Regions from separate parts of the Arthrobacter rhamnosi genome, predicted to be linked through region 4. Evidence: riboswitches for the same ligand, from Rfam matches in the RefSeq annotation. Region 4 holds a riboswitch; each other region holds the start of a gene.
The links. A riboswitch is a leader RNA that binds a small molecule or an ion and turns the genes downstream of it on or off. The one in region 4 is predicted to bind S-adenosylmethionine.

Region 1 (7,020 bases), on a different contig from region 4:
ACCGACTGCCAGCATCTGGCGACAGCCGGCGGCCGTGTCGCGCCTCGTTCTGTCTTATTCGTGGGTGGGTTCGCCGGTCACGCGGTGGTCCGCGTGGTTCATCCCTTCGAGGATGAGCCGGGTGAGGTGTCCGTCGATGATGCTGTAGATGACGTTGCGGGCGTCCTTGCGGGTCGAGACGAGCCCGGAGAGACGGAGTTTGGCCAGATGCTGGCTGACCGCGGTGCGGTTCGCCCCGGTCGCGGCGACCATCGTCCCGACGTCCGCGGGCCCCTGGGTGAGGATCCACAGGATGTGCAGGCGGGTGGGATCGGAGAGCATCCGGAAGGTCGACGCACCCGCTTCGAGGCGCTGAGCATCCGGCTCGACGGGGTGGACAAGACTCGGCGCCACCTGACGGAACTGGTCGGTGTCCTCCTCGATCACCGGATGAAGGGCGGCGGCAGGACCCGTCGGCGGGTCAGCCGGTGCTGTGTTCATGATGTTCCTCGCCCCCCTTGTCGCCCGGCTCGTACCGGTACCTCAGACCGAACACCGATGTCCGCACGGTGTACTTCTTCTCCACATCACCGTTCAGGCCATCGTCCTGGCCACTGTGCTGGTCACTGTCCGGGCCTCTGTCCTGGTCACGGTTCACGTTACTGCCCCCGCCCACCACCACGCGTCGTTCCCCCTGGACGGGGAGCTGCTGGTGCCGGTGCTGCTGATTTGCTGTGTGTATCGGTGCTGGCCGTGGCGGCGACATCGGTCCTGTCTGCACCAGCGCCTGTAGCTGAGGCTGCCGGTCGGGGAGCGGCCCAGAGCATCAGTGCTGTGATCGTGCCGATGAGGGCGAGTGCTCCGAGGACGATGGCTGCGACGCTCAGGCCGGCGGCGGCTCCGACCCACCCGGCGAGGGGGTAGGCGAGGAGGTAGCAGGCGTGGGAGAGGGAGAACTGGGCGGTGAACAGGTAGCTGCGCGTGTCATAGGTGGCGACCCGGCGCAGCAGGCGCGAGGACGGGGTGCTGATCATGGAGGTGCCGATGCCCAGGACGACCCACAGCCCGAGGAAGAGTACCCACGAAGTGCCCGAGGGTTCCGCGCCGCTTCCCTCGGTGGAGGCAAGGAACGCCGCGGCGAGCAGTCCGACCGTCAGGACGGCGCCACCGAGGAGCATGAAGGTGCGGTCCGGCATGCGTTCCAGGGCTCGCGGTGCGACGAACGCGATGAGCATCGATCCTGCCCCGTAGAACGCCAGAGCGATCGCGACGTCGGTGTTGGTTCCGCCGAACAGGTCCCGGGCGTAGACGACGGTGTTCACCAGCACGAGGGCCGTCGCCGTGGCGACGACGAGGTTCAGGGCCATCAATCCGCGCAGGGAGGGTTCGCGCAGGAAGATCCGGGTGCCCAGGGTGGTGCGGTGCAGCAGGGAACCCTGTTGCTGGGCCGCGGGGACGGCCGGCAGGCGGGTGGCGAGGACCATCGCTGCGGAGACCAGGAATCCGGCCATCGTGCCGACGAAGAGGTTGTGGAAGCTCATCACCGTCAGCAGGGCCGCGGCGAGCAGCGGGCTCACCAGGGCCTCGAGGTCGTAGGCGAGCCGGGACAGGGACAGGGCCTTGGTGTAGTCCTTCTCCTCCGGCAGGACCACGGGGATCAGCGCCTGGAACGCCGGGGTGAAGGTCGCCGACGCAGACTGGAGGATGAACACCAGGACGTAGATCTGCCACACCTGATCGATGAAGGGGAGGCTCAAGGCGATCGCCGCGCGCACCAGGTCCGCGCCGACGAGGACACCCTTTCGGGGCAGGCGCTCGACCAGGGCCGCCATCACCGGGGCGACGAACACGTAGGCGATCATCTTGATCGTCAGGGCCGTGCCGAGCACGGCGCCGGCCCGCCCGCCGGCCAGATCGAAGGCGAGCAGGCCCAGCGCGACCGTGAGGAGGCCGGTCCCGAGCAGGGCGACGACCTGCGCGGTGAAGAGATTGCGATACGCCGAGTAACGCAGTACAGAAAGCATGAGGAGAAGCCCGTCTCGTGCAGGAACAAGTTCCTTCACTATACGTGCATCATTACGCACGTACGAACACAACGGAGGCGATGGGGGATAGGGTTCGGCCCTGGGATGATCCGGGATGACCGGATGACGCGGGTTCGTCATATGTCGCCAGGGATGCGGTATGTGACGAAGCCGGCGACCCGGAACGTCATGCGGCGCCTTGTCGCCGCACGTTCTGCACCCCGGGCCGGAGCGCCGCTTACAGTGATCCCACCAACCATCAAGAGCGGCCGAGAGATCTGGCTTGTTGACGCCGCAGCAACCATTCCACTGCCCTCCCCTCGGGAGAGCAGTGGAACCGGTGCTAATGCCAGAACCGATGGACATGCATCAGCGCACCCACCAGCGGTCCCGGCACGCCGGGATCGCCGGTTTCCGGCACGCATCCTGGTGCACTCCCTCGGACCTACCGAGGAGCGGGGATGACATTGAAGAAACGGGCAGCGGTACCGCCGTCGCTGTCCTACGAGCTGTATCCGCCGGCCACCCCGGAAGCCGGGGAGGCCGTACTGCGGACGATCGACGAACTCGGGGCCACCCATCCCGACTACGTCTCGGTGACCTACAGCGGCACGCCGGCGAGGCGCCGGGCCTCGATGGAGCTGATCGGGCACCTGACCAGCAACACCAGGCTGCGCCCGCTGGCCCACCTCTGTTGTGAGGGAGAGACACGGGCGAGCCTGGACCTGCTGGTACGGCAGCTCGTCGCACTGGGGGTGAGGGGCGTGCTGGCCCTGCGCGGAGACCTGCCGCAGCACCCGCAAGCACTGCGCGGCGAGCTTCCCTTCGCCCAGTTCCTGGTGGAACTGATCCGGGAGGTCGAGGCCCGGCACGTGGCCACCCTCGCCGGCGGTCGGCTGGCGGTGGGGGTGGCGGCCTACCCGAACCGGCATCCGGAATCGCCGTCGTTCCTGCACGACGTCGAGGTGCTGGTCTCCAAGCAGCGCGCCGGTGCCGACTTCGCCATCACGCAGGTGTACTTCGATCCCGCCCAGTACGTCCGCCTGCTCACCGCGGCCCGGGCCGCGGGCGTCACCATCCCGATCATCCCCGGGGTGATGCCCCTGGGGAACATCCGCCGGCTCGAACGGCTGGCCGGAATGACCGGCGTCCGTCCCGACCCTGTCCTGCTGCACCGCCTGGAGACCGCCTCGGGCGAGGCCGAACGCCGGCGGATCGGCGTGCGGGCAGCGGCCGTGCTGGCCCGGGCGGCGTTCGAGGCAGGGGCCCCGGGCGTGCACCTCTACACCTTCAACGACCATCGCGCGTCCATCGCGGTCATCGAGGAGATCGACCTGCCGGCGGCGCGCTCGCCGGCCGCCGTCCCGGCCTGAGCGTGCCCCCAATCCGAACCACGACCCGACACACCTTCCAGAGGAGAACACCATGAGCACCGAGAACACCTTCCCCGCCGCCACGATCCTCGGCTACCCACGCATCGGGCCCGGCCGGGAGCTGAAGAAGGCCGTCGAGGCCTACTGGGCAGGCCGTCTGGACGAGGCCGGACTGCAGCAGGCCGCCGACCAGCTGCAGGACCGCACTGTCGCCCGACTCGTGGAACTGGGACTGCATTGCGGGGATTCCTCCATCCCGGCCGACTTCGCGCTCTACGACCAGGTCCTGGACGCGACCGCGGCGCTGGGAGCGCTGCCGGCCCGGTTCGCCGACCTGGCCGGGGAGGACGGTTCCGTGGACACCGCCGGCTACTTCACGCTCGCCCGGGGCGACGGCGACCGCGCGCCGCTGGAGCTGACCAAGTGGTTCGACACCAACTACCACTACCTGGTGCCCGAGATCGGTCCGGGGACACCGTTCGCCGCGGTGGCGCACCGCCTGACCGCGATCGTCCGCCGGCAGCGCGAGCACGGCGCCGTGCTGCGCCCGGTGCTCGTGGGCCCCGTGACCTACCTGCTGCTGGCCAAGCCCGAGGACGGCGCACCCGCCGGTTTCGACCCGCTGGACCGGATCGACGATGCCGTGACGGCCTACGCGGGCATCCTCGCGTCGCTGGCGGAAGCGGGGGCCGAGTGGGTGCAGCTGGACGAGCCGGGCCTGGTCGGCGACCGCGGCGGCGAGCTGGCAGCACCGGGTGGGCTGGTGGAGCGGGTGTACCGGCAACTGGCCGGTACGGCGGGACGGCCGGCCCTGCTGGTCACCACCGGCTACGGCACCGCCGGCGATCCGGCGAGGCCGGGCCAGGCGCTCGCCGTGCTCGCCGCCGCGGGCGTGGAGGCAGTCCATGCGGACCTGGTCCGGGGAGCCAGGCCCTCCACCGAGGCACTGCAGGCGCTGGGCGGCACCCGTCTGGTTGCCGGCGTCGTGGACGGCCGGAACGTGTGGCGCAACGACCTGCGGGTCTCGCTGGGGGCGGTGGAGGACCTGCAGCAGGAGACGGGAGCAGCGGTCACGACGGCGACGTCCACCTCCCTGCTGCACGTGCCGCACGACGTGCAGGCCGAGACTGGGCTGCCGGAGCACCTGCCGGCCTGGCTGGCCTTCGCGGACCAGAAGGTGCATGAGGCAGTGGTACTGGCGCGCGGCCTGACCGGGGGACGCCCGGCCGTCGCCGCGGAACTCCAGGAGGCGGAGGAGGCACTGAACCTCCGGGCGCGGTTCGACGGCGTCGTGGTGGACCGGGTCCGGACGCGCACCGGCGGCCTGATCGAGGATGCCTTCACCCGCAGCCCTGCCGAGCGACGGGCAGCGGTGCAGCAGGAGCGGCTGGGGCTGCCGTTGCTGCCGACCACCACCATCGGGTCCTTCCCGCAGACCGGCAAGGTGCGCGCCGCCCGCGCCGCGGTCCGCAGCGGCAGCATCTCGCCGGCGGAGTACGAGCAGTTCCTGCGCCAGGAGATCGCGAACGTGGTGCGGTTGCAGGAGGGCCTCGGACTGGACGTGCTGGTGCACGGCGAGCCGGAGCGCAACGACATGGTCCAGTATTTCGCGGAGAACCTCGACGGCTTCGCCGCCACGGAGCAGGGGTGGGTGCAGTCCTACGGGTCGCGCTGCACACGTCCGTCCATCCTGTGGGGGGATGTGTCGCGTCCTCAGGCGTTCACGGTTCCGTGGATCAGCTTCGCGCAGTCGCTGACCGAGCGCCCGCTCAAGGGCATGCTCACCGGCCCGGTCACGATCCTCGCCTGGTCCTTCGTCCGCGACGACCAGCCGCTGGGCGAGACGGCCAACCAGGTGGCGCTGGCCCTGCGGGACGAGATCGCCGACCTCGAGGCCGCCGGTATCGCCATCGTCCAGGTGGACGAGCCCGCCCTCCGCGAACTGCTGCCGCTCCGCTCGGCCGACCACCGGGCATACCTGGACTGGTCCGTCCGTGCGTTCCGGCTCGCCACCGCCGGCGCCGGGGACGGGACCCAGATCCACACGCACCTGTGCTACTCGGAATTCGGCGAGGTCATCTCGGCCATCGACGGGCTGGACGCGGACGTCACGAGCATCGAGGCGGCCCGCTCCCGGCTCGAGGTCGTCGCGGACCTGGCCCGCTTCGGCTACTCCCGCGGAATCGGCCCAGGCGTCTACGACATCCACTCACCGCGCGTGCCCTCCGAACAGGAGATCGCCGGTCTCATCGGCACGGCTCTGGCCGCCCTCCCGGCACAGCAGCTGTGGATCAACCCCGACTGCGGCCTGAAGACCCGCGGCTATGACGAAACGGTCCTCTCGCTGCGCAACCTCGTCGCCGCGACCAGGACTGCGCGCGAGAGCGTCAGCCTCTCGACGGCGGAGCGGGCCTTGACGCGTTCCTGACGTCCCACAGGACTCCCGCTGGTCCTGCCCCCGGGCAGGACCAGCGGGAGTCCTGCCCGGGAACCCACCAGACCACGGAATTACCCGGGGCCAGCCCCGCCGCCCCGGTGGCGGGGCTCAGCTCCGCCACCCGGGTGGCTGGGCTCTCGGCTCCGCCACCCCGGGGTCGGGGCTCAGCTTCGCTACTCCTGCGGGGCGGCCAGGTCCTTGGTGAACGCCAGGTGCAGAACGGTCTCCGGATCGGCGGCCAGGTCGAAGCCCGGGCGGTAGCCGGTGGCGAGGTAGAGATTCTTCGCCTCCGGCTGGCGCGGACCCGTGGTGAGGTAGATCCGGCGGTAGCCGCGACGCTCGGCCTCCGCCTCGAGTTCGGCCAGCACACGGCGGGCCAGGCCACGACGGCGGTGCTCGGCGTGGGTCCAGATCCGTTTGAGCTCGGCCGTCTGCTCGTCGTACCGGCGGAAGGCCCCTCCGGCCACGGTCTGCCCCTCCTCCTGCAGGATCAGCAGTGCGCCGTGCGGCGCGGCGAATTCCGCCGCGGGATAGCGGCGCATCTCCTTGCCGGCGCCACCGAACAGGGTCCCGTACCTGCTGTCGTATTCCTCGATCAGTCCGTCCACGAGTGGCTGCACGCGGGAATCCTCCAGCGGCAGGTGCAGCACCGTCAGTTCCGGGAAGGCCCCGAGGGGCAGGGAGTTCGTCATCAGGATCCTTCGGGTGAGGTCGGCTCAGGTTCGGGTCAGGTCAGGGACGAGTGGAGCTGGGTGATGCTGGCGGCCAGCCGGGCGCTGGAGAAGCTCTCCGGAGCGGGATCGGGCAGTTCCATCAGGTCGGTGAGGATCCTCCGTGCCATGGCATCGCTGTCACGGAACGGAGCGGCGTTGCTGGAAGGGCGGGAGAACGCCCCGCCGTTCCAGCCGGAAGCCGCTGGCCCGACGGCGTACAGGCCCCGCCGGGTGCTGCCGTCCGCGGCGACGAGCCGGGACGAGGAATCGACCAGCACCTTCCCGGTGCCGCCAGCCGTCGCCTCGCTGCCCGTGCGTTCCTCGGAGCCGAGGCCCGATTCCCACAGTGACCGCAGCAGCGGGTTCGCAGAGCCGGCCAGGGAAGGGCCGGGCAGCCGGGCCTCGATAAGCGCGCTCGCCGTCACGGTGGAGGGCACCTGCGGGGAGGACGCCGTGAAGAGTCCGATTTCCTCGTCGGTGCCCACCTGCAGCTG
Region 2 (7,020 bases), on a different contig from region 4:
AGCCTTTTCTCTGCGCAGGGACTCGCGCGAGACGGCTACCAGGGGACCGAGGACCAGCAGGGTGATGCCGCCGAGAATGATGCCCAGGGCCGGGTAGCCCAGCGCTGAGGAGACCGCGGTCCCGAAGAGGGGTGCGAAGGAAGAACCGACCAGATAGACGCCAAGAATGGGAGCCGACCAGCGGCCCGTCGGATCCAGCGCGGCGGCGATGGCGATGACGTAGAGGAACGCCACCATGTAGACGGTGTTCCAGATGATGATCACCACCAGGTACAGCTGGGGATCCGTGATGAATCCGGAGGCGATCTTCAGCGCTGCACCGATGAGGAGAGCAGCTGCGAGCGGGACTGTGCGGCCGAGCCGTTTGCCTGCAACGCCCACCAGTGCGGAGGCCAGGAGCCCGCCCAGGGTCGAAAGGCTCAGTACCAGGCCCATTCCTGCTTCATCGAGGCCGGCTTGCTCCGCGCCCATCACTGCTGCAACGGCCCAGAGCGAGTCCTCACCCAGTGCCCAGATGGCGAAACAGGCCAGGAGTACGACGCCGGCGATGGCTCCGGTTCGTGGGCTCTCGGCGGGAGCCGCCGAGCGGGCAACACTGCGGTGCGGCGTAGCGGCCGGACGGTCCGGCAGCCACCCCGTGGTCACGAGCGCCGCGAGTGCCAGGCATGCCAGGATGCCGAAAGCGCTCGCCATGCCCAGGCCGACGGCGGGGATGATGAACAGCACGACGGCGACAATGGCCCTGTTGGCGAACCCGCTGATGCCCGATGCCCGGTCAGGGTCACGCAACGCAGCAAGGGCCGCTCCGCCTGCAGCTACCGCACCGCCGCCACCGATGCCGCCGATGATGATCCCGGCGGCGGCGATCGTAGGGTCGGCGACCAGGGCGGCCGCACCGAACCCCAGGGCCGTCAGTGCCAGGCCCGCCCGTGCGACCACATAGCGGCCGCCGAGGGCGGTCCAGCGGGAGGTAGCCAGGCAGGCAAGGGCGGACAGGAGCAGGCAGGCCGTCATGAGGGTGCCCGCTCCGGTCGGGCTGAACCCCAGGTCGGCCAGCGCGACGATCATGACGGGGACCAGATTCGCGGTCATGAATCCTACGACCGTGATCCCGAAGGTGGAGACAGCCCGGGAGGCCGTCAGTGGAACCCGGACGGTGGCGTCAGGGGGTGTTGGCGTACTTCCCACGGCGTGCTCCATTCAGTGATGGCCGTCACTCCAAATGAACGGCGTTCATTTAGTATCGACGCGGGGAGCGCCGGGAGCAATAGTTTTTGAAAGCCTTTCAATTAACTTTGGATTTCACCCGTGTTGCGATGCCGGCGATCAGTGCCTCGAGGCCGAACTCGAAGGCACGTTCGACCCGCTCCGGCGCCGACGGGCTGGCTCGGACCGCCCTCGTCAGGGCCGGGTACTGCTCGGGTTCCGGTCCCCAGACCTCATCAGGGGCGGTGAAGTCGAGCGCCGCGCCCAGGGCGAAGTAGTCGACCAGCGAGAGGGCTGGAGCGACATCGGCGGCGTCGAGGCCGGACCGCTCCAGGGCGAGCGTCAGATCCTCATACATGGCGATGACCTCGGCCGCCCTCACCGTCTGGGTCACCAGTAGGGGTACCAGCCGGGGGTGCGGAGCGAAGCAGTCACGATAGCCGCGGATGAGGATGCGCAGAGCCTCGTCCCACGGGGCGTCAGCGGTCGATGGGGTGGGATTCGAGCTGAAGAGGTGGGCGCGGAGGAGTTCCACGATGTGTTCGCGGCTGGAGATCCGGTTGTAGAGAGAGGACTGACTGACGCCGAGCTCGCGGGCAATCCTCGGGAAGCTGAAGTCGCCCGTCTCGTCGACGAGCTTCAGCGCTGCCTCGACGATCCGCTCGACGGACAGGAGGGTGGATCGGGGGCGTGGCATGGACGGTCTCCTTTTAGGCCCAAAGTAGCAGTCAGGCAACCGGCGGCAGGGCGATAGCGCCTGAACGGCAGCAGGGCATCTGCACGGCATGCGAAGTCCTTGCCGGGAGCACACTCAGCGCACAGCCGTCGCGCGGCTATGCTCTCGCCATGGACCAGCAGCTGCACTTCGTCACCGTCGCCACGCGGGATCTCGATGCGGGACGGTCGTTCTACCGGACGCTGGGCTGGACGCCTGCACTGGACGTTCCAGGCGAGATCATCTTTTACCAGGTGGCACCCGGCTTGCTGCTGGGGCTCTTCCGCGACGACAAGTTCGCCCAGGACGCGGGGCTCGATGCCAGGCCCGCGCCGTCCGGGGTGACGCTGTCCCACAACGTCGGCAGTCCAGCCGACGTGAACCAGCTCGTCTCGGCGATGGCGGCCGCGGGCGCGACGATCCTGAAGGAACCTCGGGACGGCGCTTTCGGGGGCATCTTCCACGCACTCGTACGCGATCCGAACGGCATCGTCTGGGAAATCGCCCACAATCCGGGCTGGCACGTCGGTGAGGACGGCATGGTGGGCATCGGCTGACGCAGCGTTCACGGCAGGGACGAGCTGCTCCGGCTACGGGTCACATTGCTTCGCATTCGTCCCACCGCTGCGTTCTCTGCCTATAGTCGTTCCAGCTTCAAGAGATGCGGTCGCAAAGCTCCGACTGGACCGCGCACCAACCCCATGTTCCTGGGTGGTTCGGATGACGAAGCGGCCTTCGCCTCGGCATGACAGTGCTGGTCCGGCGGAGGCAAGAGCACGTCGAAAGGACTCGGTCCACCCATGCCACGTCAGATCGCCTTCAACCTCTTCGAGATGAATTGCGTGGGCCATATCTCCCACGGCCTCTGGGTACACCCCGAGAACAACCGGCACCGCTTCAACGATCTCGACTTCTGGACCGAAACGGCGAAGATGCTCGAGGCAGGGCTCTTCGACAGCGTGTTCCTCGCCGATGTGATCGGCACCTACGACGGCTACCGCAACGGCCCACGCGGTTCGACCGCGGTCCCTTCGTCGCCATCGGCACTCCCGGCGAGGTTGCCGACGAGATCGAGCGGTGGGTCGAGGGCACGGATCTCGACGGATTCAACCTGCGGCAGTTCCTCACGCCCGGCACCGCCGAGGACTTCATCGAACTCGTCATCCCCGAACTCCAGCGACGAGGCCTGTACCGGACGTCCTATGAGGAGTCGACCCTCCGCGAGCGCCTGTTCGGGGCGGGCAACACGAGGCTGTTCGACCAGCACCCCGGTGCGCGGTACCGCAACGGCGCCCACCTCGGTCCGGAGGCCGACACCCTCGATTCCGGCGCCGTCGAGGCCGGGAGCTTTTCCTACGCCTAGGTGGAATCCCCCGACGACCTGCCGGGGAGTCCTCCGGGTGATTGCCCCCTCGGAAGGAATGTCGGCGGAAGTGAACCAGCGCCGGGGACGACCGAGGCGAACCGGAGGACCACGACCGGATACCGTGGGGGCATGATGCCCGGCTTCCGGTATGACGTGGAGATCCTGCACCTGCTCGTGTCGGGGGCACACGCCTACTTCGGTCGGGCGCGGGACGGAGCGGCCGACGTCGTGACCATGGACGCCGGGAGCGTCGAGGTCGTCGCCGGCAAGGGGATCGTGGGAGACCGCTTCTTCGGCAAGGCGGCCCACATGGATGCGGCGGTGACCCTGTTCGCCATCGAGTCGCTCGAGGCGATAGCGGCAGAGCTCGGCGCCGATCCCTTCGATCCGCTGCTGCCCCGCCGCAATCTGGTCCTGCGCGGCGCTGAGCTTCCACCCCTCATCGGGCAGGACTTCGTCCTGGAGACGCAGGCGGGAAGCGTGGGGTTCCACGGAGGCCGGCATGCGCATCCCTGCGCCTGGATGGATCGGGTGCTGGCGCCCGGCGCCCACAAGGCGATGCGGGGCAGGGGCGGGCTGCGCTGCAGACCCCTCGACAGCGGGACCCTCTCCCGCGGACCCGCGGTCCTGGTCAGCCCGGTTCCCCTGGACCCGACGCAGGCCGGCAGCGCTTCCGTGCTGAGGCCGAGCCGGCTCCCCTGACCGGAGGCGCCGAACGCGACGGGACCGCTAGTTCGTGAACCGGATGTCCGCCGTCTCGCCGACGCCGGCAGCCCGGCCGGGGGCGGCCTGGTACTGCCAGTACAGGTTGGTGTGAGCGATGACCTTGTCCGGCGAAGGGGCACCCCACGCGCTCTGGTCCTCGGTCGTGTGGGCGTCGCCCACCAGCGTCACGTCGTACCCCCGCACGAACGCCCCGTGAATGGTCGAGCGGATGCATGCGTCGGTCTGGGCGCCGGACACCACCAGCCGACCGACGCCTGCCGCTGCAAGAACGTCCTCGAGGTCGGTTCCCTCGAACGAGTCACCATAGCTCTTGTGCACGAGCGGTTCGGACGGGAGGCGCTCGAGTTCGGGGACCAGTTCCCAGGGATCCGAGCCCACCTCGAGGTCGGCATCGGCGTGCTGCACCCAGACCACCGGGACACCTGCGGTGCGTGCCTTCCCGACCAGGGTGTCGATGTTCGCGACGACCGCATCGCGGTCATAGGCATCGGCGACGACGCCGTTCTGCACGTCGATGACGAGCAGCGCTGTCCTCGGGCGGTTCTGCAGGGTCGTCATGGCTGCTCCTCATGGCCTTCTCGAAAAGGGCTGGGTAGCTGCACTGCGCACCCCGCCGACTGAGGAAAGAGTACGTCGCCGGGCTGCCGCAGGGAGGAGCAATGCGGACAACCCGGTTCCGCAGCAGCAGGGGCTGCCGAGGAACCGGGCCTGTGCGCACGGCGCCGACCAGAGGCCTGGACGGCGCCGTGCGACACAAGGCCGTCCGAGGCAGAGCTCTCCGGAGCCTCCGGGTGGTGTTCCGCTTACCGGTGTCCGCCGATGATGCCCAGCTCCACGGCCTTGGCTGCGCCGTCCGCCTCCGCCTGGGTGAGGGAGCCGTCCGTGACTGCGGCATCGAGACGCTCCTGAAGGGCAGCGGCTCGTTTCTCCTGTTGCTCGGTGCGGAGTTCATCGAGGGCGGTCTGCACCGTGGACTCGTCCAGTCCCAGTGCCTCCGCGAGCGAAGCAGCCAGAGCGGCCTGCATCGCCTCCCGATCAGGCCTGGTTCCGTCGTCGTTCCCGGCCCTTGCCTCGTCCCGAAGAGTCTCCAGCGCGTCGCTGACTGCCGATTCCTCCACCCCGAGCTTCTCCGCAAGGCGTGCCGTGTCGACCCCGCCGCGGCCGTGGCGACCGAAGCCGCCGCCGTGGTTCTCGTCCCCCGGAGCGGCCGACGCGCCGGCCGTGGGTTCGGGCGTCCCCGTCGTTGCCGCAGAGGCCATACCGGTGACCCCGAGGCTCGCTCCGGCCACGAGGGCAGCTGCACTGGCGCCCAGTGCGATCTTCCTACGCTGAATCATCGTGTCTCCTCGATCCGCTCGTTCCGAGCGGTTGCAGTGAAGGGCCCACACGGCCCAGGACCACTGTCACCGCTGCGCTTGTGGCCCACCTTTCCCGGCGCTGTGTGCGCGCTGTGCACGGAGGTGCTGGGTGCGGACATCGACGAGGAGATCGGCCTCAGCCGCGAACTCCGGGCCGCGCTGCTCGAACCACTGCTGGATCCTCGGGTCGATGCCGGGGCGGTAGGTCACTCGCCCCGGTAGGCGGCTTCAAGGGCTGCGATGTCCAGCTTCCGCATGCCCAGCATGGCTTCGAGGGCGCGCTGGGCGCCCGCGGCGTCCTCGCCGCCGATCAGTCCGGGCAGCACGGTCGGAACGATCTGCCATGAGAGTCCGAACCGGTCCTTCAGCCAGCCGCACCGGCTCTCCTCCCCGCCCTCGGCCAGCGCGGACCAGTAGTGGTCGACCTCCGCCTGGTCCGCGCAGGCGATCTGGAAGGACACCGCTTCCGTGAAGGAGAACTCGGGACCGCCGTTCAGGGCGACGAACGGCTGGCCGTCCAGGTCGAACGACACCGTCAGCGCCGGATCGTCCGGTCCCTGCCCGGTGCGGGAGACATCGACGATGCGAGAGTTCCTCACGATCGACGTGTAGAGCTGCGCGGCTTCCTCGGCCTGGCCGTCGAACCAGAGGCACGGAGTGATCAATCCCATCGGAGGTGTCCTTTGCTCGTGCCGCGCTGGCGCGCCGGCTGGTGCCCGAATCTAGCCCACGGGCAGGACGGCGACAACCACTACGCTGGTTGTATGCCCCGCTCCAACCCTGTCCCTCCTCCGGTCGAGCAGGTACGGGAGCGCGCCCGTGCCGTACCCGCCGCCTGGGGGGTCGCCGACGTCGTCCTGATCCTCGCCTTCGCCGCCTCGGGGCGCCGCACCCACGAGCACGGCGTGACCGTGGCCGGTGTCCTGGAGACGGCGTGGCCGTTCCTCGTCGCGTATGCGCTGTCGGCCCTTGCGGTCCGGGCCTGGCGCTCCCCCGCGGCCCTCCGGCCCACCGGGGTGGTCCTCTGGCTGGGCACCGTCATCGGTGGCCTCGCGCTGCGGGCACTGTCCGGCGGCGGGGTGGCCCTGAGCTTCCAGATCGTCACCCTGCTCGTCCTCGGCGCGTTCCTCCTCCTGCCCCGCGCCGTCGTGCGCTGGATCAGTCGACGCCGCGGAAACCGGTAGCGTAGATCCGAGTCCCCGTCCCCTCCTGAAAGGCACGCCATGATCACGGCATTCGTCCTCATCCAGACCGACGCGTCGCGCATTCCCGAGAGCGCCCAGGCCATCTCGGAGATCGAGGGCATCAGCGAGGTCTACTCCGTCACCGGCGAATGGGACCTGATCGCCATCGCGCGCGTCAGCCGCCATGAGGACCTCGCGGACGTCATCGCCGACCGCCTGTCCAAGGTCGACGGCGTCCGCTCGACGACGACGCAGATCGCCTTCCGCTCCTACTCGCAGCACGACCTCGACGCCGCGTTCACCCTGGGCTTCGACAGCTGACACCGCGGGCGCCGCCCGAAACGGTCCGAACCGCCCCAAAACTGCTTGAAACCGCCCGAACACCGCCCCGGAACTGCCCGGGCGATCCGGCCGGCGACGCCGCGAAAGGGCCCTGTGCCGACCCGTCGGGCCGGGCTGGACGAC
Region 3 (7,020 bases), on a different contig from region 4:
AGCACGCCGCCCACATACGCTTCGATCTCGAACTGGGAGACGAGTCCGCCCAACGAGTAGTAGCGAAGCCACACGTCCTCGAAGCCCAGGCCCGTGCTGGACAACGCCTCCCTGATCCGCTGCACGTGTGCCTGCCGATTCATTCCCAGTCCTCCGCGCCGGCCGCCGGAAGTACGACGCCGCGACGCCTGTTGTGCGTCCCTGTCCCGCGATTCATCAGCAGGCTTTCTACTACCGTACTGCCGTATCGGGCAACGGATGACCGCGGGCAGCTTCGAACCCCTCGTTGCGAGGCACGTCCGTCCCATCCCGGCCGGGCCTCCAGCGGCCCGCGGGCACACGGTCGTCGTCGCACTTTCCGCTCGTCAGGCCACTGTCGGGGCCCCTACGATAGTGCCGGTGCCAGCGTCCGTCCGGCGCCCTACCGACCCGGCGGACGGGGACACGTCCGGCCGACACGAAGGGGGAAGCGCCATGAAGTCCTTTGCCTGCGGTGACGTGGTTCCCGGGTGTGATGCCCGTTGGGTCTGCGCCTCGGACGACGAGATCCTGTCCAACGTGCGGAGCCATGCGGCGACGGCCCACGGCCTGACGGATCTTCCCTCCGAGGTCAGGGACGCGGTCCGGGCCCACACGCTGCCCGCCTGACGTCGTTGCATCCGATCCCACGCGTCCGGTGCCTTCCATGACCGAGCCGGATGACCGCTGGAGCGAGCACCTTGCTGCGGCATGCCGGGGCGAGGGCATCGTCTCGATGTACCAGCCCATCGTGGACACGGCGCGGGGCACCATCGTCGGGTTCGAGGCCCTCCTGCGATTCCCGGGCTTCGCCGAGCAGGACCCGGAGGTCTGGTTCGCCCGATCCCGGCGAGCCGGCTGCCCCGCCGAACTGGAAGCGGCGGCCTTGCGGACAGCCCTGGCCCATCGTCCGTCGCTGCCCCGCAATTGCTTCCTCACGGTCAACGTGTCGCCCGACCTCCTGCCGGCACCGGCCATCCGGGACGTGTGGGACGAGACCGGACACCTGGGCGGCGTGATCATCGAACTGACCGAGCACGCAGAGATCGAGTCGTACCTGGAGTTGGAGCCGGACCTCAACAGGCTGAAGGCGGCGGGAGCGTTGATCGCGGTGGATGACGCCGGCTCGGGGTACGCGGGACTGCAGCATCTCCTGGCCCTCAGGCCGGCCTTCGTCAAGGTCGACAGGGACTTCATCACGGACATCCACCACGACGAAGCCAAGCGTGCACTGGTGGACATGCTGGGAGCCTTCGTGGGCAGGCTCGACGCCTGGATCATCGCCGAAGGCGTCGAGCGGATCGAGGAACTCGACGTCCTCGCCTCCCTGGGTGTCCCCCTCGTCCAGGGCTACCTGCTGGGCCGCCCGGCCCCGCCCTGGGGTGAGCTCGACCCCGAGATCGCCCATCGTCTCGCCCGCCGGGTCCCGGCCCGGCGCCCGTCCGTCGGTTCGGTCCTGGAAGTCGCGGCGACCGTGACGAGCATCGATGATGCGCGGGCCGCGTTCGCCGGGGACCCCTCGCTGACCGAGGTCGTCCTGGTGTCGGGGCGCCGGCCGGTCGCGGTGCTGACCCAGGACGCGGCGCTTCTGGGGGTGCTCGGCCAGGGCATGTGCGTGAACACGGACACCCCCATTCCCGAGGCCCTGGAGCGGTGCGTCACGCGCGATATCCCGACCCGCTTCGATCCGGTGCTGGCGACCGACGACGCCGGCAATTTCGCGGGCCTCGTGCGTGTGGAGCGGCTCATCACGGCACTCACCCGATCGGGGACTCCCGTCAGCTCCTGAGGGGGTTGTCAGGGACCGTACGGATGTTCGGTGAGCCAGGCCAGCGCCTCGGCCGGGCACTCGAAGTAGCGCGTGGGGTACGGGGGGTTGTGCACCCGGGCGAAGAAGTCCGCCAGTGTCCTGTCGACCGCGCTCGGGCCGACGATGGCCATGGCTGCGATGTTCAGCGCAGTCGCGAAACCGTGAAGAGCGCTCCGCGTGAGCGACACCATGCCGTTGAGCTCCACCAGCATCGGCGGGCAGACGTCCCGGCACAGCGCGTTGGACCGCTCGATCAGTGCTGCGGCATCACTGTCGCCGACGCTCGTATTGCGCCGCCACTGGACCCACAGGACCTCGGTGCGCAGCTCGGCCACGAAGGCTTCCGGGGCGGCATCCCGTTCTTCCGCCATGCTCCCCAACCCCCTGTGGTGATACCCGAGTGCCGGACATCCCCTCGCACACTACAGACAGGGGTGGTCGGGCGCGAGCGGATACGCTGGGGGCCATGACTGTTCTCGTGTTCCTCGACCCGGCCCACGACGACGGCAGGGTCGTCGATGCCTCGCAGCCCCAGCTCCTTGCCACGGACCTGGGCGCCACCCGCGGCGACGGGGTCTTCGAATCGCTCCTGGCCGTCGACGGGTCTCCCCGCAAGGAGCAGGCACACCTGACGAGGCTCGCGTCGTCGGCAGCGGCCCTGGACCTTCCGGTCCCCGACGCCGAGGCGTGGAGCCGGGCCATCCGCACCGGCCTGCGGGAATTCGCGGCAGCGGAACCGGAGCGCCATGACGCCGTCGTGAAGCTCATCGCCACGCGCGGGGCCGAAGGCGCCGGGCGGGCCACCGCGTGGGTCCAGGTCGCGCCCGTGCCGGCGTCGACGATCGAACAGCGCAGGACGGGACTCCGGGTCCTGTTCCTCGAACGCGGGTACGACAGCTCCGTGGCGCAGCGCGCACCTTGGCTGCTGCTGGGCGCCAAGACCCTCTCCTACGCCGTCAACATGGCGGCCATCCGTTACGCGAAGGCCCACGGGGCCGACGACGTCATCTTCACGTCCTCCGACGGCAAGGTCCTGGAGGGCCCCACCTCGACCGTGCTGCTGGCCTCCGACCGCGACGGACGGAAGACACTCCTGACACCGCAGCTCGAGAGCGGCATCCTCGCGGGCACCTCGCAGAGCGCGCTGTTCACGGCGGCCAAGGAGCAGGGGTGGGAACTCGGCTACGGCCCCCTGGAACCGCACCACCTCCTCGACGCCGACGCGGTATGGCTGATCTCGAGCATCCGGCTCCTCGCACCCGTGCTCTCGATCGACGGCCAGGCCGTCCGATCCTCGCCCGCCCTCACGGCCGAGCTGACCGACCTCGTGGACCGCTTCGTGTAATTTTCGCCACAAAAGCCTGCCCCACAGGCCGTTTACCGCGTCAAACGCCGATTTCCGCGCAATTTCGTTTTGACCGGGCACTTCGTGCTGCCATAGCGTTTTCTTGGAATCAAGAGCTCCAGCCCTCGGCCCTGGCCGGCTGGACAGCAACCCTCTCCCGTAGTGGGGTGCTCCAGGTGAAGATTCGGCCGCCGGGACCAGTCCCCCGGTTGGCAAGTACGGCGTCGTGCGGACCACCCCGAGGTAACCGGGACAGCAGCCGCCACACCGCGCCCGGCCAGAACAGCGAGCGTGTCACCAGCAGCCTCCCGGCACCTATTCGTTCCTCCCCGAGATCCACCTCATCCAGTCGGCCCGCACCCCGGGCCAGCATCGAAGAAGGACCCCATGAACATCTCCCGCAAAGTCCTCGCGGCACTCGCCGTCCCGCTCCTCGCGCTGACCGTCTCCTGCGGCAGCAACACCAGTAGCAGCAGCGAGCCGACCGCGACCACCGACGCCCTCGCCGGCAGCGACCAGCAGTCGCTCGACCAGTACACGACCGAGGACACCACGCCGGTCGACGAGATCGACACCTCCAAGCTCGGCCTCATCACGGAGGGGACCCTGCGCGTCGGCACCCTCTCGGACGCTCCGCCGAACATCTTCATCGAGAACGGCGTCTTCACCGGCTACGACAACGAGCTGCTCCGCGCCATCGGCGACAAGCTCGGTCTCGAGGTCGAGTTCGCGTCCACGGACTTCTCCGCACTGCTCGCCCAGGTCCAGAACAAGCAGTTCGACGTCGGATCCTCCTCGATCTCCACGACGGCCGCCCGCCGCGAGAACGTCGGCTTCACGAACGGCTACGACTTCGGGTACATGGCCGTCGTCACGAAGAACGGTTCCTCGGTCACGGGCTTCGACTCCCTCTCGGAGAGCACCCGCATCGGCGTGGTGCAGGGCACCGTCCAGGACGACTACGTGACCAACACCCTCGGCCTCGAGCCCGTGCGCTTCGCGGACTACAACACGGTCTACGCGAACGTGAAGAACGGCCAGGTCGACGCGTGGGTCGCCCCGTCCCAGCAGGCCACCGGCCAGGTGAAGGAGGGCGATGACACCACCATCGCCGAGACCATCATCAACACCGAGAACTTCACGGCCTATGCCGTGAACAGCGAGAACCAGCCCCTGATCGACGCGCTCAACTCCGGGCTCGACGCCGTGATCGAGGACGGCACGTGGACCGAGCTCACCAAGGAGTGGTACCCGGACCGCGAGATGCCCTCCGACTGGAAGCCCGGCAGCAAAGCCGTGGAAGTAAAGTAGCGGTCCCTGCATGAATGCCCTTGAACAGCTCTCGCAGACCTTCTTCGACTGGGGGGCGATGGCCGCCGTCCTGCCGGAACTCCTGGCGGTCGGACTGCGGAACACCCTGATCCTCGCGATCACGTCCGGCATCATCGGGTCGGTCCTCGGCATGCTCCTCGCGATCATGGGGATCTCCCGGAACCGGCTGCTCCGCTGGGTGGCGCGCATCTATACGGACATCTTCCGTGGCGTCCCCGCCGTGGTGATCATCCTGCTCATCGGCATCGGCCTCAGCCCGATCTACCGCCAGGCCACCGGCAGCACGAGCCCGTTCCCCATGGGCATCCTCGCGCTGTCGCTCATGGCGGCGGCCTACATCGGCGAGATCTTCCGCTCCGGCATCCAGAGTGTGGAAAAGGGACAGCTGGAGGCCTCGCGCGCACTGGGCTTCAGCTACCGCTCCTCCATGCAGCTCGTGGTGGTTCCCCAGGGCGTGCGGCGCGTGCTGCCCGCCCTGGTGAACCAGTTCATCGCGCTGATCAAGGAGTCCTCGCTGATCTACTTCCTCGGACTCCTGACCAGCGAGCGTGAGCTGTTCCGGATCGGCAACGATGCGGCCAGCAACACGGGCAACCTCTCGCCGCTCATCGCCTCCGCCGCCCTGTACCTGTGCCTCACGATCCCGCTGACCCACCTGGTCAACTACATCGACAACCGGCTGCGGGTCGGCAAGCGGGAGAAGCCCGAGCCCGACGAACTGGCCGCGAAGATCGGTGAAGGAGCGAAGGCATGAAGACTCTCGAATCGGGAACCCTGACCGGTAGGGACCTCCACCTCTCCTTCGGCTCCAACCATGTGCTGCGCGGCATCGACCTGCACGTGGAGCGGGGTACGACGGCGTCGGTCATCGGCCCCTCCGGGTCCGGCAAGTCGACGCTCCTGCGGGTGCTGAACCGCCTGATCGAACCGGACAAGGGCGACATCCTGCTCGACGGCCGGTCGGTACTGAAGGACAACCCGGACGAGCTGCGCCGCCGCCTCGGCATGGTGTTCCAGCAGTTCAACCTCTTCCCGCACAAGACCGTGGTGGACAACGTCTCCCTCGCGCTGCGCAAGCTCCGGAAGATGTCCGCCGACGAGGCCCGGGAGAAGGCCCTCGCGCAGCTGGACCTGGTGGGCCTCAAGCACAAGGCCGACGTCCGTCCGGGCAACCTCTCCGGCGGCCAGCAGCAGCGGGTGGCCATCGCCCGGGCGCTCGCCATGGACCCCGAGGTCATGTTCTTCGACGAGGCGACCTCCGCACTGGACCCGGAGCTCGTGAAGGGCGTCCTCGCCCTCATGGCGGACCTCGCCACGGCGGGCATGACGATGGTCGTCGTCACCCACGAGATGGGCTTCTCGCGCAACGTCTCGGACACCGTGACGTTCATGGACGGCGGTGTCGTCGTCGAGTCCGGTCCGCCGGCCGCGGTCTTCGACAACCCGCAGACGCCGCGCCTGAAGTCGTTCCTCTCGGACGTGCTGTAGGCGCCACCGCAGGACCAGCAGGACACGACGGCGGTCGTCCCGGTCAGGACAGGAGGAAGTTCCAGGTCCCGGCCAGGACGGCCGCCGTCACTGCACCTGCGGCGATCAGGAGGCCGACGGCGGCGACAGCGGCGTCGAGCGGAGCCAGCTTGCTCTCGCGCGCCCACGTGCGCGTTCCTCCGCCGAATCCGCGGGCCTCCATCGCCGTCGCCAGCCGGGTGGCCCGCCGGATGGCCTGCACGATCAGCCCGAAGGACTGCCCCAGCAGGTTGCGGGTCCGCGCGACGATCGAGCCGTCCGAGCCGATGCCCCGGGCGTGCCGGGCCAGCCCGAGAGCCTCCCACTCCTCGACCAGGAGGCCGACCAGTCGCAGCGACGCCAGCGCCCCCAGGACGAACCGGTGCGGCAGGTGCAGCTTCTGTGCGAGCGCGTCGGCGAGGTCCGTGGGGTCCGTGGTGAGCAGGAGGAAGATGCCCGGGAGCGCGAGCGCCAGTCCCCTCAACCCGACCGCGATGCCGGACGCCACCGACCCCTCGGTGAAGAGGAGCGGCCCGACGTCGAGCAGCACGCGCCCCGTCTTCTCCGCCAGCAGGGCGGTCCCGTAGCCGCCGATCGCCGCGGCGACCAGCAGCGGCCAGATCCGCCGCGCCAGCCCCAGCGCGCTGATGCCCAGCAGGGGCAGGAGGACGAGTTCGCAGGCGAGGACCACCGCGGCACTCACCCAGTCAATGCTCGCCATCAGCGCGAGCGTGATGACGACGGCGGCGAAGAGCTTGGACACGGGATTGGCCCGCAGCAGGGTCTTCCCGGTCAGCACCGGGGTCGGGTGGTCCGTGCTCATCGGGTCACCAGCCGTCCCGCTCCGCCCGAGATGTGCAGGGTGGCGCCGCCCAGTGCTGCGATGAAATCGGCGTCGTGCGTGACGGAGAGGACGGAGACGCCTCCGTCGATCAGCTCGCGCAGCAGGGTGACGAGTTCGGCCCACGTTCCCGCGTCCTGGCCGAACGTCGGCTCGTCGAGGATGAGG
Region 4 (7,020 bases):
GCCTACATCAAGGGAGGGCAGGAGCAGGTCACGTCGGAGAAGACGTGTCCGTTCTGCCGTGCTCCTCAGCAGAGCGACGAGGAAGCTCTCATCGTCCACCGCGGTACCCATGCCTTCGTGCTGCTCAACCTCTTCCCCTACAACGCCGGCCATCTCCTGGTCTGCCCGTACCGGCATGTGCCCGACTACACGGACATCGACGAAGCGGAGACCGCGGAGATCGCCGCCCTCACGCAGACGGCCATGCGCGTACTGCGGAAGGTGTCGAATCCCTCGGGCTTCAACCTGGGCATGAATCAGGGGGCCACGGGAGGCGCGGGCATCGCGGCCCACCTGCACCAGCATGTGGTGCCCCGATGGGGCGGGGACGGGAACTTCCTGCCGATCATCGCGCAGACCAAGGCGATCACGCAGACGCTCGGTGAGGTCCGCGAGCAGGTCGCGGCGGCCTGGCCGTCCTCGGGGACAGCTGCGGGATCGGCGTCCTGATGCTCAACAGGTACGCGCGCGGTTTCGTCACGGCCCTCTTCACGCCGCTGGCCCGCCTGTTGCTCAAGTGGGGCGTGACGCCCGACGCCGTGACCATCACCGGAACCATCGGTGTGTCCGCCGGAGCGCTGGTCTTCTACCCGCTCGGCCAGCTGTTCTGGGGCACGGTCTTCATCACGCTCTTCGTGTTCTCCGACGTCGTCGACGGGATCATGGCGCGGATGAAGGGCCACGGCGGACTGTGGGGGAACTTCCTCGATTCGACGCTCGACCGCATCGCGGACGGGGCGCTGTTCACCGGCGTCGCCATCTGGTTCTTCACGGGCGGGGAGAACCCGGCCATCGCGATTGCAGCACTCGCCTGCCTCGTGCTCGGCATGATCGTCTCCTATGCCCGGGCGAAGGCCGAGTCGCTCGGCTTCACGGCCAACGTCGGGCTGGCGGAGCGCGCCGAGCGCCTCGTCTCCGTCCTGGTCGTCACGGGCCTGACGGGCCTCGGGCTGCCCGAGGGAGTCCTGCTGGCCGTCCTCGTGGTCCTGGCGGCGGCGAGCCTCGTCACGGTCTACCAGAGGGTGAGGGCCGTCCGCCGGCAGTCGCTGGCGGCGAAGCCCGCGTCCTGACGGGCTCTGCTGCGCCGCGGCTGCCCGGCAGCCGTCAGGAAGCCCGGCGGCGGGCGAAGGGGTCCCGGTCCACCGTGAGGCTCATCGCGTGTTCCACCGGGTCGGCACACAGGACGTCGTGCATGAGCGCCAGCCACTCGAGGGCGGCGCTCCGCTCCGTGAAGTACTCCGAGGGGTAGTCGGCCTGCTCGTAGGGCACGGACAGCATACGGTCCATCGGCCCCGCACCGACCATGGCGCACGCGAGGACATCGCGGGCCGCGGTGAGGACGCGGCGGGCGCCGGACGAGATGCAGGACACCCTGTCGAGTTCGAAGTACAGGACGTACTGTCGCCGGCCCGTGAGGTCGAAGCTCTGTTCGAGGATCGCGATCGCGTCCGACTCCGATATCACGGAGTCCTGCCCGAACCTCAGGCGCACGGCACACCGTGCAAGCCTGGTGAGGCGGAAAGGGCGGGGAAGGTCGGTGCTGGTCTCGGTGCTCGTCATGGGGACTTTCCGCGGTCTCGTCGGGTCGATCCCCCCGAACCGACTCCCGTACACCGTGTGAGACCAGACGGATCGCCGGGGGAGCACCATTCTAGCCGCCGCTGGAGTCATCGCCCGAATCGGTGCCGACGATGGAACGCGCACCCGCCGTACCCACCAGCGATGATTCGGGCGCGTCGCCCCCGTCTAAGGGAGGAAGCACGCACACCGATCTCCGGACAGGACACGCCATGACCTACCTGACAGGGTTCCTCCCCGACCTGCACATCGTCTCCGACCTGGACCTGCTGCTGCTCCAGCGCGGGACAGCAGGCTCTCCCGCTCCGCCGACCGGGTCCCCTTCCGCGCCGTGGCCCTCCGCTGCGCTCGACTCCGTCCTCGACGAACTCGACCGCAGGGATGCCTGCCCGGTCGAGCGCAGGACGGGGGCCCGGCGGACGCCGCGGTGACGGCGTCCGGGGGTCCGTCCTGCTGCGCGCCCGCGGACGCGCACGTCCTCAGGCTTTCGCGGGCGCGGCGACCGGCGCGGCCCCGATGGACCAGACGCGCGGCGGGACGGCACCGTTGACCGAGTGGTCGCCGATGATCCTCGCCTTGAAGACCCACGGGTTGTGGTTGGCGGCCGTGCGCGCATTGCGCCAGTGCCGGTCGAAGTTCTTCGCGGTGCTCACGCCGGAGGCGGCGAGCGCGTTGAAGACATCGGATGTCGCGTGGGTGGCGAGCGCTGACAGGATGACCTGGGCCTTCGCGGTCTCGAGTTCTGCGACGTCGTTGCGGCGCTCGTCCTCGACCTCGTCGCCGAGGAATGCGCCCTCATAAGCGAGCTGCAGCGATCGGGCCGCCCGTTCGACGGTCGCGTCCGCCGCGTACGCCGCCGCGGAGACCTCGCCGATGACCTGCAGGATCTGCGGGTCCGCCGCGAACGACGACGCATTGCCGTGGCTGAAGATCCTCGTGCGGTTCCGGACCTCACGGGCCACGTCCCGTTCGGCGGCCGTGATGCTGCCGGCGAGGACGGCGAGGAGCACGGCCTGGTAGAACGCGGTCTGGTACTTGAACCGGGTGTCGAAGTCGATGACGTTGACGGCGTCGACCCTGGCCTGGTCGAAGGTCGACGTGCCGGAGCCCGTGGTCTGCTGGCCGAAGCCGTCCCAGTCGTCGCTGTGGGTCACCCCCGGCTGGTGCGTGCTGATCACCGCGATGACCTTGACCCCGTTGTCGGTGCGCTGCGCGAAGGTGTCGATCCAGTCCGCGAAGATGCTGCCGGTCGAGTAGTACTTGGTTCCACTGACGCGGAAGGCGCCGGCGTCGTCCGGGTCCGGGCTGACCTTGGTGATGACGTCTCCGATGGTGACGGTGCCGACCTCCGTCCACGAGTTGCCGACGATCTCGCCGTCGACGAAGCGCTTGAACCACACCTCGCGCTGGGCTCCGGTGGACACCAGGCGGTCCTCCACGAAGGCGAAGTGGGCGCGCAGGGCCTGCGGGATGTTCGAGTCGGCGGCCGCGAGCTCCGTGAGGAGGCGGAACAGCTGGGGCAGTGAGGCACCGGAACCGCCCGCGGACACCGGAACCCGCAGTGCTCCGAAGCCGGCATCGATGAGTGCACGGATCTCCTCGCGGGGGAGCTCATGCTCCTGCTCGCGGCGGGCTGCGCCCTCGGCGATGCGGGCGAACAGCGGGCGGAAGCGGGCGGCGAGGAGCTCGTACTCCGCGTCGGTGGCCGGCGGGGTATGGGTCAGCGTGGTCATGGTGGGCCTTTCGGTGGAAGCGGGATGTGAGATGGAAGAGGGATGTCGGGACGGGTGCGGCCGGGGTCGACGTCAGGCGGGGACGGTGACCTGCGTAGGTGCCGGTGTTTTCACCGGGCGGGCGCTGACGGCGCCGGCGACGACGAACAGCACCGCGATGGCCCCGGCAACGGCGAGGGCGGGGCTCCAGCCGGCCGGCCAGGCGCCGTTCAGCCCGAGTACGGCCGGAGGAATGGTGCTGGCCGTGCCCACCAGGATCGCGCTCCATCCGGTGATCCGGGCCAGGTGCGCCGCATCGAAGGCCAGGAGCAGGAAGAAGAGCCCCCACAGCACCGCCCACGCGAGCCACAGCACCGCGCTGACCGGATCGTCGTCCAGGGAGGTGCCGGCGAAGACGACGGCGAGTACGGCGACGAGACCGCAGAACCATCCCACTCCCGAGGCGCCCAGCCCGACGACCGATCCCAGTCCCACGTAGAGGTAGGTGAGCCCGAAGAGGAAGATGCCGCTCGCCGAGCCGATCGCGGCGGGATCGCCTGCACCCGCAGACGCGATCAGCGTCGCGATCACCAGCTGGAGCGTTCCGATGACCAGGTTGAAGTACCCGGAGTCGCGGGAGGTGACCCGGCCGAGGAGGCCGAGACCGTTGATCAGGAGGGCCGCTCCGGACAGGAGGAGGCAGATGTACGACATGGGGGTCCCGTCGACGGGACGCGGAGCCCCGAGGCCCGCGCCGTGCTTGCCCCGGCGCTGATGCGCGGGACCGGATCTTCACCTGGGGCACCCCGCCACGGAGGGGGTTGCCGTCCAACGAGCCAGGGCTTCGCGTTGGAACTCTTGATCTGTAGGTACGAGACTAGGCGCTGGACCGGAGCGGCTGCCAGCACCGGTGCATGACATGACCCTGCATGACGCCGCATGACGGCGCGCTCGGTGATGAACGACGTCGGGGGCCCGCTCGATGACGCCGGCGCCTGCTGGAGCCAAGCATCAGCATGACTTCTTCCGGCCCTACCTGGCAGGGCCCTATGTCCCCTACCACTGTGGAGTGAGGAGGGGACGTAAGGCCCTAGCTGCTCCTCCCGCGACCGGCGACGATCGGAAGAAGCAGTGTTCCGCCCAGCAAAGGAATTATCATGGACGCATCCGCCACGTCCCGTGCGCGAGTCGTCGTCGTCGGGGTCGATGGTTCTCCGTCGTCGATCGCTGCGCTGCAGCTCGCCGTCAGTCTCATGCCCCTCGCCGGCGACACCCTCCGCGCCATCACGGCATGGCAGCACCCTCTCGCCTTCGGCCTGTACGCGCCTCCCGTGGAATACGACTACGAGGGATTCGCGCGCAAGGCCCTGGACCAGGCCCTGACAAAGGCGTTCCCCGAGGGGACTCCTTCCCAGGTCGGGGAGGTCGAGCGCGGGGTGGTGCGCGGCCTCGCGGTGGAGGTCCTCATCGACGAGAGCATGCATGCCGCGATGGTCGTCCTCGGCTCCCGCGGCCACGGCGGGTTCGCCGGACTGCTCCTGGGATCCGTGAGCTCCGCACTCGCAGAGCGGGCGCAGTGCCCGGTCCTCATCTCCCACGGCGCCCTCCACCTCGCCGAGGGTGAGACCACACCCCTGCCACCTGTCCGGACGCTGGCATGAACCCGGCCGGCGTTCCGGTGAAACCAGTGATCGTCGGTTACGACGGGTCGGACGACGCGCGGCACGCAGTGCTCTGGGCGGCCCGTCATGCGGTAGCAGCGCAGCACGAGCTCGTGGTGGTGCATTGCTGGTTCTGGCCGTTCTTCACCCATGACCTCGGCCCCGTGACGGGTATCAAGGACAGCGGGTTGCGTGGGGCGGCAAAAAGAACCGCCGCCGAAGGCAGCCGCAGCATCCTGCCCCCTCATGGTGGTGCGCGAGGACCAACCCGAACCAGGAGATGTTCTGGTCGCCGTCGACGGGTCGCCGGAAAGCGACCGCGCTGTCATCGCCGCGGCGGATCTGGCGAGAACACTGCACGCATCGTTGCGTGTGCTTCACGTCAGACCCTACGCTCGCCACGCCCTGACGCACCTGCCCGATCCGGAGCATGATCCCGTCGTCCAGCAGGCCTTGAACATACTGCCCGACGACACGGACCTCACCGTCATCGAGGATTCCTTCGCGGAACCCTCCGTACCCGGAGTCATCGTGCAGCACGCCCGCAGGGCCGCGTGCGTCGTCCTCGGCGCGAAGGGACGTAACACTCTCGGCGCGCGGCTCGGATCCACCGTCCATGCCGTGCTGCATCACGCCCGCGGCAACGTCCTCGTCGTCCGCTAGGGCCTGCCTGTCGTCACCCAGCAACTCCGACTGGTCCATTGGAAGGGCCTCAGAGTTTCCACTCGATGTAAGCGAGGGTGCTGTGGAGGCGAGTGCCGTCACGTCGGCTGCAGGACTCGCACAAACGCCTTCCAATGCATCAACCGGTGCGGTGGTTTACGGCCACGGTCAGCCCTTTTCGCCGGTCGGGGCACTGACTGCCTCCGCAGCCTCGTACTTCATCCCGGACGTTCTCGGGGGTCCGCCCGTCGCGCAGGGCAACCTCCGCGGAACAGCACTGGTGATCATGGTCCTCGCCCTTCCAGCGCTCGTCACCGCGATGTTCTTCACCCGACGCGACTCGGCGCGGGCACTTGTGGTGTGGCTGGGAGCTCTGGCGTACATCGTCTATCAGAGCGTCCTGTTTCTTTTTGCCACGCCCTTCAACAGTCTCTTCCTGATCTACGTAGCGATGCTGTCCGCGGCGTTCTGGTCAATCGTCGTGATCGTTCAGACGGTGGACCTCGTAGCATTCCGCGCGCGGTTCGACGGCATGCTTCCCGTCCGCAGCATCGCCATCTACGTCGCCGTGCTTGCGGTTCTCAATGCAGCGGTGTGGTTGCGGGCCATCATTCCTGCTGTCCGCAGTGAACAGCCGGCCACTTTCCTCGAAGGCTCCGGCGTGACCACGAATCCGGTCTTCATACAGGACCTTGCGATCTGGCTTCCGTTACTCATCTGCGGGGCCTGGTGGCTCTGGAACCGACAGCCGCTCGGCGAACTGGTAGTCGGTCCCATGCTCGTCACTCTGGTGCTCGAGGCCGTCGGGGTGGCCACCGATCAGTGGTTCGGGGCAAGCGCTGATCCGACTACTCCCTTTGCCTCGATGGCCGTCGTCCCCATGTTCCTGCTGCTCGCAGTGGTGGGAGCGGTCCCGTTGTACTTCTACCTGAAACACCTGAAGACCGCTGACCGTCCGACAGACGTGGCCCTGGCGACGACGGCGTGAGGTCAAGGGGCCCGATGCGAGGGAAGATAACGGTTCACCGTCGCGCAGCCAGGGCGGTTGCCCTCGAGCTGTGGCCGATAGCCGGCAGGCGGCGTTCTGCTGGCCGACGAGCGCTCGTTCAGTGCTCATTCATGGTGCGCGCGTGTCGCGGGAGGAATGCCGTTGCTACGAGGGCGACGACTGCCAGGACAGTGCCGACGGTGAAGGCGGCGCGGGCACCATCGGCGACGGAAGCGGCGTCCGTGCCGCCGGCGTTCGAGCTGAGGACCGCGATGAGTACTGCCAGTCCGGCTGCGCCGCCGAGCTGCTGGATGGTGTTCAGCGCGGCGCTGCCGTGCGGGGTGAGGGCGCTGGGGAGGGATCCCAGCGACATGGTGAA

Region 1: it holds a riboswitch for S-adenosylmethionine, as region 4 does, so the genes downstream of both, ACX80I_RS04605 (methylenetetrahydrofolate reductase) here and ACX80I_RS07990 (AmiS/UreI family transporter) in region 4, are expected to answer to the same signal.
Region 2: it holds a riboswitch for S-adenosylmethionine, as region 4 does, so the genes downstream of both, ACX80I_RS00165 (hypothetical protein) here and ACX80I_RS07990 (AmiS/UreI family transporter) in region 4, are expected to answer to the same signal.
Region 3: it holds a riboswitch for S-adenosylmethionine, as region 4 does, so the genes downstream of both, ACX80I_RS11420 (ABC transporter substrate-binding protein) here and ACX80I_RS07990 (AmiS/UreI family transporter) in region 4, are expected to answer to the same signal.

The regions. Positions count from the first base shown of each region.
Region 1 covers NZ_JBTNDT010000002.1:56,086-63,105, reverse strand. The annotation lists gene ACX80I_RS04615 (ArsR/SmtB family transcription factor) at 55-480, opposite strand; gene ACX80I_RS04610 (MFS transporter) at 639-2,003, opposite strand; SAM riboswitch class I at 2,257-2,368, shown strand; gene ACX80I_RS04605 (methylenetetrahydrofolate reductase) at 2,465-3,376, shown strand; gene metE (5-methyltetrahydropteroyltriglutamate--homocysteine S-methyltransferase) at 3,429-5,804, shown strand; gene ACX80I_RS04595 (GNAT family N-acetyltransferase) at 5,987-6,505, opposite strand; gene ACX80I_RS04590 (FAD/NAD(P)-binding protein) at 6,541-7,020, opposite strand, start outside.
Region 2 covers NZ_JBTNDT010000001.1:24,921-31,940, forward strand. The annotation lists gene ACX80I_RS00150 (MFS transporter) at 1-1,200, opposite strand, end outside; gene ACX80I_RS00155 (TetR/AcrR family transcriptional regulator) at 1,286-1,903, opposite strand; gene ACX80I_RS00160 (VOC family protein) at 2,053-2,478, shown strand; SAM riboswitch class IV at 2,574-2,702, shown strand; gene ACX80I_RS00165 (hypothetical protein) at 2,760-3,284, shown strand; gene ACX80I_RS00170 (MOSC domain-containing protein) at 3,417-3,989, shown strand; gene ACX80I_RS00175 (cysteine hydrolase family protein) at 4,017-4,571, opposite strand; gene ACX80I_RS00180 (hypothetical protein) at 4,817-5,350, opposite strand; gene ACX80I_RS00185 (hypothetical protein) at 5,417-5,581, opposite strand; gene ACX80I_RS00190 (VOC family protein) at 5,578-6,042, opposite strand; gene ACX80I_RS00195 (DUF3054 domain-containing protein) at 6,136-6,555, shown strand; gene ACX80I_RS00200 (Lrp/AsnC family transcriptional regulator) at 6,595-6,876, shown strand.
Region 3 covers NZ_JBTNDT010000005.1:83,619-90,638, forward strand. The annotation lists gene ACX80I_RS11395 (GAF domain-containing protein) at 1-143, opposite strand, end outside; gene ACX80I_RS11400 (DUF1059 domain-containing protein) at 475-648, shown strand; gene ACX80I_RS11405 (EAL domain-containing protein) at 686-1,807, shown strand; gene ACX80I_RS11410 (DUF7793 family protein) at 1,816-2,199, opposite strand; gene ACX80I_RS11415 (aminodeoxychorismate lyase) at 2,295-3,173, shown strand; SAM riboswitch class IV at 3,281-3,398, shown strand; gene ACX80I_RS11420 (ABC transporter substrate-binding protein) at 3,561-4,484, shown strand; gene ACX80I_RS11425 (amino acid ABC transporter permease) at 4,495-5,259, shown strand; gene ACX80I_RS11430 (amino acid ABC transporter ATP-binding protein) at 5,256-5,993, shown strand; gene ACX80I_RS11435 (energy-coupling factor transporter transmembrane component T family protein) at 6,037-6,834, opposite strand; gene ACX80I_RS11440 (ABC transporter ATP-binding protein) at 6,831-7,020, opposite strand, start outside.
Region 4 covers NZ_JBTNDT010000003.1:276,643-283,662, reverse strand. The annotation lists gene ACX80I_RS08015 (HIT family protein) at 1-489, shown strand, start outside; gene pgsA (phosphatidylinositol phosphate synthase) at 489-1,109, shown strand; gene ACX80I_RS08005 (DUF7793 family protein) at 1,144-1,599, opposite strand; gene ACX80I_RS08000 (hypothetical protein) at 1,830-2,048, shown strand; gene ACX80I_RS07995 (acyl-CoA dehydrogenase family protein) at 2,097-3,350, opposite strand; gene ACX80I_RS07990 (AmiS/UreI family transporter) at 3,423-4,043, opposite strand; SAM riboswitch class IV at 4,081-4,193, opposite strand; gene ACX80I_RS07985 (universal stress protein) at 4,487-4,990, shown strand; partial or broken gene ACX80I_RS07980 (universal stress protein) at 4,987-5,142, shown strand; gene ACX80I_RS07975 (universal stress protein) at 5,183-5,653, shown strand; gene ACX80I_RS07970 (hypothetical protein) at 5,934-6,641, shown strand; gene ACX80I_RS07965 (DHA2 family efflux MFS transporter permease subunit) at 6,760-7,020, opposite strand, start outside.